DNA from 3 places in the Pseudoalteromonas sp. 4NS20-0020 genome. Region 2 is predicted to be linked to each of the others. Evidence: predicted binding sites of a transcription regulator. Region 2 holds the regulator's gene; each other region holds the start of a gene.
The links. Region 2 encodes sigma-54, which starts transcription at its own class of promoters, with help from an activator protein. Its sites were predicted from a motif close to GTTGGCACGNNNNTNGNNT; they were not measured.

Region 1: glnA (glutamate--ammonia ligase) is a predicted target of sigma-54. The motif match lies at 1,675-1,693, and genes of this name have one in related genera.
Region 3: AC27JL_RS08260 (NarK family nitrate/nitrite MFS transporter) is a predicted target of sigma-54. The motif match lies at 1,600-1,618, and genes of this name have one in related genera.

What each region holds. Positions count from the first base shown of each region.
Region 1 is NZ_BAAJMI010000004.1:514,426-517,715, reverse strand. It holds gene AC27JL_RS12930 (DUF4124 domain-containing protein) at 1-98, opposite strand, end outside; gene glnA (glutamate--ammonia ligase) at 213-1,619, opposite strand; gene typA (translational GTPase TypA) at 2,126-3,290, shown strand, end outside.
Region 2 is NZ_BAAJMI010000001.1:235,506-238,795, reverse strand. It holds gene lptB (LPS export ABC transporter ATP-binding protein) at 1-564, shown strand, start outside; gene AC27JL_RS01030 (RNA polymerase factor sigma-54) at 634-2,133, shown strand; gene hpf (ribosome hibernation promoting factor) at 2,160-2,447, shown strand; gene ptsN (PTS IIA-like nitrogen regulatory protein PtsN) at 2,452-2,904, shown strand; gene rapZ (RNase adapter RapZ) at 2,924-3,290, shown strand, end outside.
Region 3 is NZ_BAAJMI010000003.1:223,713-227,002, forward strand. It holds gene AC27JL_RS08250 (ATP-binding cassette domain-containing protein) at 1-658, shown strand, start outside; gene AC27JL_RS08255 (HesA/MoeB/ThiF family protein) at 672-1,427, opposite strand; gene AC27JL_RS08260 (NarK family nitrate/nitrite MFS transporter) at 1,716-3,185, shown strand; gene AC27JL_RS08265 (bifunctional protein-serine/threonine kinase/phosphatase) at 3,195-3,290, shown strand, end outside.

The DNA of each region.
Region 1 (3,290 bases), on a different contig from region 2:
CCGTTTTGATCTTTCCAAGCGTAAATTCTTTTTTCACCCGCATAACCATAATTACTTAATCCTAAAGTAATCATTAGCAATAAAATCTTACTATTCACACTGCTACCCTGCAATTTTTATGATTGCTTAACTTTAGTGGAGTTTGATTTAATTTACCATTAAAAAAGCCCGCTAAGCGGGCTTGAGAACACACATTCTTTTACAGTGTCACATTAACAGCTGTAGTACATTTCGAACTCAACTGGGTGAGTTGTCATGTTAAGTTTTTCAACTTCTTGACCTTTAAGTGCAATGTAAGCATCGATTAGGTCGTCAGTGAAAACACCACCTTGAGTTAAGAACTCGCGGTCAGCACTTAATGCATCTAGTGCTTCACCAAGTGAAGATGCAACTTGTGGAATTTCTGCTGCTTCTTCTGCTGGTAAGTCGTATAAATCTTTATCCATTGCATCACCAGGGTGGATCTTGTTTTTGATACCGTCAAGGCCAGCCATAAGCATTGCTGAGAAAGCAAGGTATGGGTTAGCTGTTGGATCTGGGAAGCGTACTTCGATACGACGACCTTTCGCAGATGGTACCACTGGAATACGGATTGAAGCAGAACGGTTACGTGCAGAGTATGCAAGCATTACTGGCGCTTCAAAGCCTGGTACTAAACGTTTGTACGAGTTAGTTGATGCGTTAGCAAATGCGTTAATAGCTTTAGCATGCTTGATAATACCGCCAATGTAGTAAAGCGCTTCTTCAGAAAGACCGCCGTATTTATCACCAGCAAATAAATTAACACCGTCTTTAGCTAAAGACTGGTGACAGTGCATACCAGAACCGTTATCGCCAACAATTGGCTTAGGCATGAATGTAGCTGTTTTTCCGTATAAATGAGCCATGTTATGAATAACATATTTCATTTCTTGGATTTCATCTGCTTTTAAAACCATAGTGTTAAAGCGAGTTGCAATTTCGTTTTGGCCAGCTGTTGCTACTTCGTGGTGATGTGCTTCTACTACTTGACCTAGCTCTTCAAGTACTAAACAAGTAGCTGAACGCCAATCTTGTGAAGAATCAACAGGTGAACAAGGGAAGTAGCCGCCTTTAACACCTGGACGGTGACCAGTGTTACCGCCTTCGTAATCTTTATCTGAGTTCCATGCCGCTTCTACAGCGTCAACTTTGTACATTGAACCAGACATGTCTGATTTGTATTTAACATCGTCAAAAAGGAAGAACTCTGGTTCTGGGCCAAATAATACAGTATCAGCGATACCTGTAGAGCGCATGTACTCTTCAGCGCGTTTTGCAACTGAACGTGGGTCACGCTCGTAACCTTGAAGTGTAGAAGGCTCTACAACGTCACAACGTACGATTAATGTTGTTTCTTCAGTGAATGGGTCAAGTTTTACTGATTCAGCAACAGGCATTAATACCATGTCTGATTCGTTTATGCCTTTCCAACCAGCAATTGAAGAACCGTCGAACATTTTACCGTCTTCGAAAAAATCTTCATCAACTTGGTGATGAGGAATAGATACATGTTGCTCTTTACCCTTTGTATCAGTAAAGCGTAAATCAATGAACTTAACGTCATTTTCTTTAATAAAATCTAAAACCGATTGTGACATGTGTCCTCCAACTATTGGGTTTTATTATTGCTGCATAATTGCTTTGGGATTTATTAAGCTGATTTTGTGCCATTTTTATAACTCTATGTTTATAGGTTAAAAAAACTTAGTTGCTACAATGTGGGGCATAAAATAGCACCAATATGGTGCGGTCAAATTCCACTTTGGTGCAGGCTATGTGCACTACAATTTGTTGTTAATTTAATCGCTCGAAATTAGCATAACCTAAATGTAAAAGAGTGCCAAAAATATCGTCTAAATAGTGTAAACTGCATTTTTGAAAAAATAATGACAATTTATTTCATATAATTGTCATATATAAAACAGATACTTAGTAAAAGTATTGAGAAAGTTTTGAAAATTGTATTGGATAAACTTTCATCCATGTCATTAATGAGGGATAATATGCGCCCTTTTAAATCCTATGCTTGGACATCTCGTGAAAACGCAGATGAGTGCGTAGATCTTGCAGGATCATTGAGAATTTAATTTCTCTGAGTAAATATATGAGCATCGAACAGTTAAGAAATATAGCGATTATCGCGCACGTTGACCACGGTAAAACAACTCTGGTTGACAAACTACTTGAGCAATCAGGTACATTAGAAACACGCGGCGGTAACGAAGAGCGCGTGATGGACTCAAACGACATTGAGAAAGAACGTGGTATTACCATTTTAGCTAAAAACACAGCTATCTCTTGGAATGACTACCACATCAATATCGTAGATACCCCGGGACACGCCGATTTCGGTGGTGAAGTTGAACGCGTACTTTCGATGGCTGACTCAGTATTATTACTTGTTGATGCTCAAGAAGGCCCAATGCCACAAACGCGTTTCGTAACGCAAAAGGCATTCGCGCAAGGCTTAAAGCCAATCGTCGTTATCAATAAAATTGATAAGCCAGGTGCACGCCCAGATTGGGTTATGGATCAAATCTTTGATTTATTCGATAACCTTGGTGCAACTGATGAACAGTTAGACTTTAAAGTAATCTACGCATCAGCTATCAACGGCTGGGCAACATTAGATTTAGACGAGCCATCAGACAACATGGAACCTATGTTCAAGATGATCGTTGACGAAGTATCACCACCGGATGCAGATCCTGAAGGTGACTTCCAAATGCAAATCTCTCAGCTTGATTACAACTCGTATAAAGGTGTAATCGGTATTGGTCGTATTAAACGTGGTTCTGTTGCGACTAATCAACAAGTTACAGTTATCAGCGCTGACGGCACGACTCGTAACGGTAAGATTGGTTCAGTACAAAGCTACCTAGGCCTTGAGCGTATCGACACTGATAAAGCTTATGCTGGTAACATCGTTACTGTAACAGGTTTAGGCGAGCTTAAGATTTCAGATACTATTTGTTGTCCTAACAACGTTGAAGCATTACCACCACTAAGTGTTGATGAGCCTACAGTTACAATGACGTTCTCTGTAAATAACTCTCCGTTCTGTGGTAAAGAAGGTAAGTTTGTAACATCACGTAATATTCGTGAACGTTTAGACAAAGAATTAGTACACAACGTAGCACTTCGTGTTGCAGATACTGATAACCCAGATAGCTTCCGCGTATCAGGTCGTGGTGAATTACACCTTGGTATCTTAATCGAGAACATGCGTCGTGAAGGTTATGAGCTTGCTGTATCTCGTCCAGAAGTAA
Region 2 (3,290 bases):
AGCGACAAAGGCAAAATATCTATCGATGATAACGATATTACGCTTTTACCTATGCACAGTCGTGCTAGATTAGGCATTGGCTACTTACCACAAGAGTCGTCTATATTTAGAAAATTAACAGTGTATCAAAACTTAATGGCTATTTTAGAAACTCGAAAGGAGCTCACTAAACAAGCCAGAGAAGATACATTGAATAATCTATTAGATGAATTTAGCATTCAACACATTCGCGACAGCAAAGGCATGGCATTATCGGGCGGAGAACGTCGCCGAGTGGAGATTGCACGTGCTTTAGCCGCAGATCCAAAGTTTATTTTGTTAGACGAACCATTTGCCGGTGTTGACCCTATCTCAGTATTAGATATTAAAAAAATTATTGAACACCTGAAAAACCGTGGGATTGGCGTATTAATAACAGACCACAATGTAAGAGAAACCCTTGATGTTTGCGAAAAAGCCTACATTGTTTCTCATGGGGAACTGATTGCTTCTGGTACCCCTGAACACGTATTAAATGATAAAACTGTACGCGATGTATATTTAGGCGAGCAATTTAGGCTGTAACATTTACGCCTTATTTATAAGCATCTGCTAGTATTAACTATAACAACTTAAAAGGATTGTTAGAGATACATGAGGCAATCACTACAGCTGCGCATGGGCCAGCAACTTACAATGACACCTCAGTTGCAACAAGCTATTCGCTTGCTGCAATTAAGCACATTGGATCTTCAGCAAGAAATACAAGAAGCGCTCGACAGCAACCCATTACTTGAGGTTGAGGAGCAAGACTATGCCGATGATCTTGCGGGCAAAAATGAGCAAAAAGCAGATAACGATGAAGTTACAGTAACCGTATCTGCCGATGAAGCCCCTAGCGAGTATGAACAAGACAGTGGTGAAGCGCTTGCTAAAGATACCGTAAGTGACGACATGGCAATGGATGTTAGCTGGGATGAGTATATGAGTGCAGCCCCTGCATCATCTTCAGGCCCAATGCCTGAAGATGAGTCTATATATCAGGGCGCATCAACTGAAACGCTTCACGAATACTTAATGTGGCAATTACAATTAACGCCATTTAGCCCTACAGATGAAGCCATCGCTATTGCTATTGTAGAAGCGGTGGATGATTCAGGCATACTGACACTCAGCTGCGAAGAGATTTTAGAGAGCTTTAATCAAGATAACGACGATGACGTTGAGGTTGAACTTGACGAAATAGAAGCGGTTTTAAAGCGCATTCAGCTATTTGACCCAGTGGGTATTGCGGCACGTAGCTTACAAGAGTGCTTGTGTATTCAGTTAAATCAATTTGATAAAGGCACGCCTTTTATTGATGAAACAAAAATGATTTTAACAGAGCACATTGATTTGTTAGCTGCTCGTGACTACCGTACATTAATGAAAAAAACGAAGCTCAAAGAAGATGAGCTTAAAGAAGTAATGACACTTATTCATACTCTCAACCCTAAGCCTGCAGACACAATAGTACGAGAAGAGTCTGAGTATGTAATACCTGATGTGTCAGTTAAAAAAATTAAAGGCCGCTGGATTGTAGAGTTAAACCCAGACAGCATGCCAAAAATTCGTGTAAACAGCCAATATGCAGCGATGTCGCGTACAGTTAAATCAAGCGGCGACAGTCAATTTATTCGCTCACATTTACAAGAAGCTAAATGGTTTATAAAAAGCTTAGAAAGTAGAAATGATACACTTTTAAAAGTAACTAACTGTATTGTTAAACAACAACAGGGCTTTTTTGAACACGGGCCAGAAGCCATGAAACCGATGGTTTTAAATGATGTTGCCGAAATGGTAGAAATGCACGAATCAACAATTTCGCGCGTAACTACGCAAAAGTATATGCACACACCGCGTGGAATATTTGAGCTTAAATACTTTTTCTCAAGCCACGTAAGTACCGAAAATGGTGGAGAATGTTCATCTACGGCAATACGTGCACTTATTAAAAAATTAATCGCAGCAGAAAACTCAGCAAAACCATTGAGTGATAGCAAAATTGCGGATATATTGGCTGAGCAAGGAATTAAAGTAGCGAGACGTACAATCGCAAAATATCGCGAATCTCTGGCTATTCCACCGTCAAATCAGCGAAAGAGCCTGATTTAAGACGCTAAACAAAGAGGGTAATGCTTATGCAACTAAATTTAACTGGTCGTCATGTAGAACTAACTGATTCATTAAGAGACTATATAAATACCAAATTTGCGAAGCTAGAAAGGCACTCTGATCATATTAATAATGTTCATGTCATTCTTGATATAGAAAAATTAAATCAAAAAGCAGAAGCAACTATTCATGTAAGTGGTGCTGAATTATTCGCATCCACTGAACATCAAGATATGTATGCAGCTATTGATTCATTGATTGACAAGCTTGACCGTCAAGTAATTAAACACAAAGAGAAGCTTGCTCGACACTAATATGATGAAATTAAGTTCACTTATATGCCAGGACTGCAGTAAAGCTGCGGTCCTTTTTAATAGTAAAAAAAGAATTTTAGAGTTTATTAGCGAGCTGGCTCACGATAAATTACCGTATTTATCTCAACAGGATATTTTGGGCGCTTTATTAACCCGCGAAAAGCTAGGCAGCACAGGGATAGGAAGAGGCATTGCTATTCCACATGGCCGAATGAGCGGCGCACAAGAACCTTTAGCATTGGTGTTAGTAAGTGAAACACCGATTAATTTTGATGCTATAGACAACCGCCCTGTTGATATTTTTGTTGCACTCATCGTACCTGAAGGCGATAACCAACAGCATTTAAAGACGCTAGCAACGATAGCTGATAAACTAAAAAATAAAGAATTTTGTAAGCAGCTTCGCTGTGCTAAATCGGATGCTGAGTTGTATCAAATTATTGTTGACCAATCGTAACAAATTTAAAGGGTGATTAATGGAGTTGATTATCATAAGTGGCCGTTCTGGTTCTGGTAAGTCGGTTGCTTTACGCGTTGTTGAAGATCTAGGTTATTATTGCGTAGATAACATTCCAGTAAATTTATTACCTTCTTTAATTAGAAGCGTTTCTGATAACTACGATAAAATTGCCGTTAGTATAGATGTGCGAAATTTACCAAAAGAGCAAGATGAATTTAATCACATCATCGAATACTTACCGGGTTTTACAAAACCAACGCTGTTCTACTTAGACAGTGAAGATCAAACCCTTATTAAGCGCTTTTCTGAAACCAGACGCTTACACCCTTTATCAATAGATTCACTTCCGCTTGATTTAGCCATAAAAAAAGAAAAAGAACTTC
Region 3 (3,290 bases), on a different contig from region 2:
CTTGTCTGGCGGGGAGCGCCAACGGGTGGTGTTTGCACGGACGTTGTTAGCAGGTCAAAAATTAATTATTTTAGATGAGCCATTTAGCGCACTTGATTGGCCGCTGCGCTTTAAAACACTCTCAACATTAAGTGAATTGGCGGCAACGTTTACTATTAAATTTATTATAGTGAGCCACTCGTTAAAAGAACTATTATTTTGTTGCGATACCCTGGTGCAGCTCAATAACGGTAAAGTAATTAACCATGGCCCGAGTGCGCAGGTGGCTAAAGCTATTTACGCTAATAATAAACAAGCACCGCTGAGCTTAATTAACTTTCAAATCATTACATTTGATGAAAAATACGGTGTGTATTTGCTTAAACTACACAAAAGCGAGCAGCAGCTATTTGCATTACCGAGCGCTGTAGAGCAAGGAAATAAACTTATATTAGAGTGTGAGCAAATATCGGTAAGTGCAGAAACGCCATTGAACACAAATAACAGCAATGTTTTAATATGTACGCTGCACAGTGCAGAACTTATAGATAAAATATGGCAACTTACGCTAGATGTAGACGGGCAAAGCTTGTATTGCTTACTTTCACCAAGAGTATGGGATCAAAAAAACTATAAAGTAGGCGATACACTTTATGCGACTATTCATAATCTAGAGTAGTGTAAAGTGGGTTTTAGCTGCACGTAGCACAATGACTGTTTTTTGTGATTTTAAAGCGATTAAACTCCATACTCAAACCATCAACCAGCAGTAAATGTTCGCTCAACCCGCTTGGTAATCCAGCAAGCATTTTTAACGCTTCAGTGGCCTGAATACTGCCAATTAATCCTACAATGGGCGATAGCACGCCTGATTCTGAGCAGCTTTGTGTCTGATCAGACATAAACTGCGATAAACACTCATAACAGTGGCTATTTTCTTGCATTGTAAAACAGGCAACTTGGCCTTCCATTCTAATTGCAGCGCCCGATACTAGTGGGGTTTTTGTTTTATAACAGGCTGTGTTTAATACATTACGTGTAGTTAAGTTATCAGAGCAATCAATAACTATATCAATATTTTTTAATAGCTCGTCAAGCTTTGACTTTTCGTCTAAAAATACATCGATTGTATGTATATCTATTTCATCATTTAAGCTAGCTAGCTGCGCTTTAGCGGCGTGTGTTTTTAAGCTTCCCACATCTGTTTGTTTGTAAAGCACCTGCCTTTGCAAGTTTGTAGCATCAACCACGTCGTTATCTACAAGCGTTAACGTACCCACACCTGAGGCAGCTAAGTACTGTGCAACCGGGCAGCCTAAGCCACCTAAACCTACTATAACCGCATGAGATTGCCATATTTTTTCTTGCCCCTCTATATCTAATTTAGGAAGCATTATGTGGCGCGAGTAGCGTAGTTGTTGTTGGTAAGTCAGGGCTGGTTTAGTCATTAGCGGCTTCTCATTATTTTTATACACAATAGCAATTTTTAGAATATGTGGGCAAGAACGAGGTTAAAAGTAATTGCACTGTTAGTGCTCACATTGATTACCTTAACAGTGCAAATGAAAATTATAACGAATTAGAAAAAACATAAGTTAATGATTTTTAATGAAATAAATTATTGGCTCACTAATTGCTCAGCATGGTTAACGTGAAATTAACAAATATAGCAGTGTAATTAATAACAAAGTAGTAACTGCTATAAATAACTACAAACGTAACTAAGGAAAAATAACATGCAACCGAGTACTGGGTTTAACCTCATATCGTTTAGCGGAAAAATGAAAATACTGCATTTAAGCTGGATGGTGTTTTTTATCTCATTTTTTGTCTGGTTTAACCATGCGCCATTATTAGGCGCTATAGCGGGTTCGCTAGGTATTACTATGGCACAAGTAAAAACGCTGCTTATTTTAAATGTGGCACTAACCATTCCTGCTCGCGTGGTTGTGGGCATGTTAACTGATAAATTTGGGCCTCGCATCGTTTATGCTTCATTACTGATTTTATGTAGCATCCCATGTTTTATGTTTGCGATGGCTACCACGTTTGAGCAAGCCGCTATCGCGCGTTTTGCACTTGGCTTTATTGGTGCGGGTTTTGTTGTGGGCATTCGCATGGTGAGCGAGTGGTTCCCGGCAAACGAGTTGGGTACAGCAGAAGGTATTTACGGTGGCTGGGGTAACTTTGGCTCGGCAGCTGCTGCAATGCTATTGCCTGTATTAGCGCTTATGTTTGGCGGTGACGATGGCTGGCGTTATGCGATAGGCCTAACCGGTGTATTAAGTGTCATTTTTGGTGTTATTTGGTACATCAGCGTAACTGACACGCCAAAAGGTGGCACTTACTTTAAACCAAAAAAAGTAGGAGCAATGGAAGTAACCAGCAAAGGCGACTTTGTACTACTTCTTATAATGAAGCTACCTATGTACGGTGCTTTAGCACTACTTACTTGGAAGCTTTCTCCTACTGGTGCAAATTTACTTTCTGAAAATTTTGTTATTGGTACATATGTATTTTTGGTGCTGCTTTATCTTTATGAAGTTTATAAAACGTACGACATAAACGGCCATATTTTTAAGCAACCTGTTCCAGAATCACACCGTTACGAATTTAAACAAGTTGCAGTTTTAAATATTCTTTATTTTACAACGTTTGGCTCAGAGCTTGCTGTTGTATCTATGTTGCCATTATTTTTTAGTGAGGTGTTTGGCCTTGATATGGTATACGCAGGCTTACTTGCATCAGCGTATGCGTTTATGAATTTAGCTTCTCGCCCGGGTGGTGGTTGGATCTCAGATCGAATGGGTCGTCGTAAAACACTTATTTTACTTACCACTGGCTTAGCTGTAGGTTATTTTGTTATGGGCTTAGTTGACGCTAGCTGGCCGCTTTGGCTTGCAGTTGCTGCTGCCATGGCGTGTTCGTTTTTTGTGCAAGCCGGGGAAGGCGCTGTATTTGCGGCTGTACCACTTATTAAACGCCGTTTAACGGGTCAAATTGCAGGTATGACGGGAGCTTACGGCAATGTAGGAGCTGTTGTGTATTTAACGGCGCTCTCATTAGTTGATTACCAAACATTCTTTATGATTATTGCGGCAAGCGCATTATTAGGCTTAGGTGCATTATTTTTCATGAAAGAACCCGATGGCCACATCACAGAAGTAAACGAAGATGGCACCGTTGAACTTATTTCTGTGACTTAAGGCATACATATGTTTGATGAAACCCAAAAAGCCAGCGCACTTACAAACGAACTTAACGTTGAGTTTGGTGGGCACAGTAGCAAAGGTATAAAAACCGAAAATCAA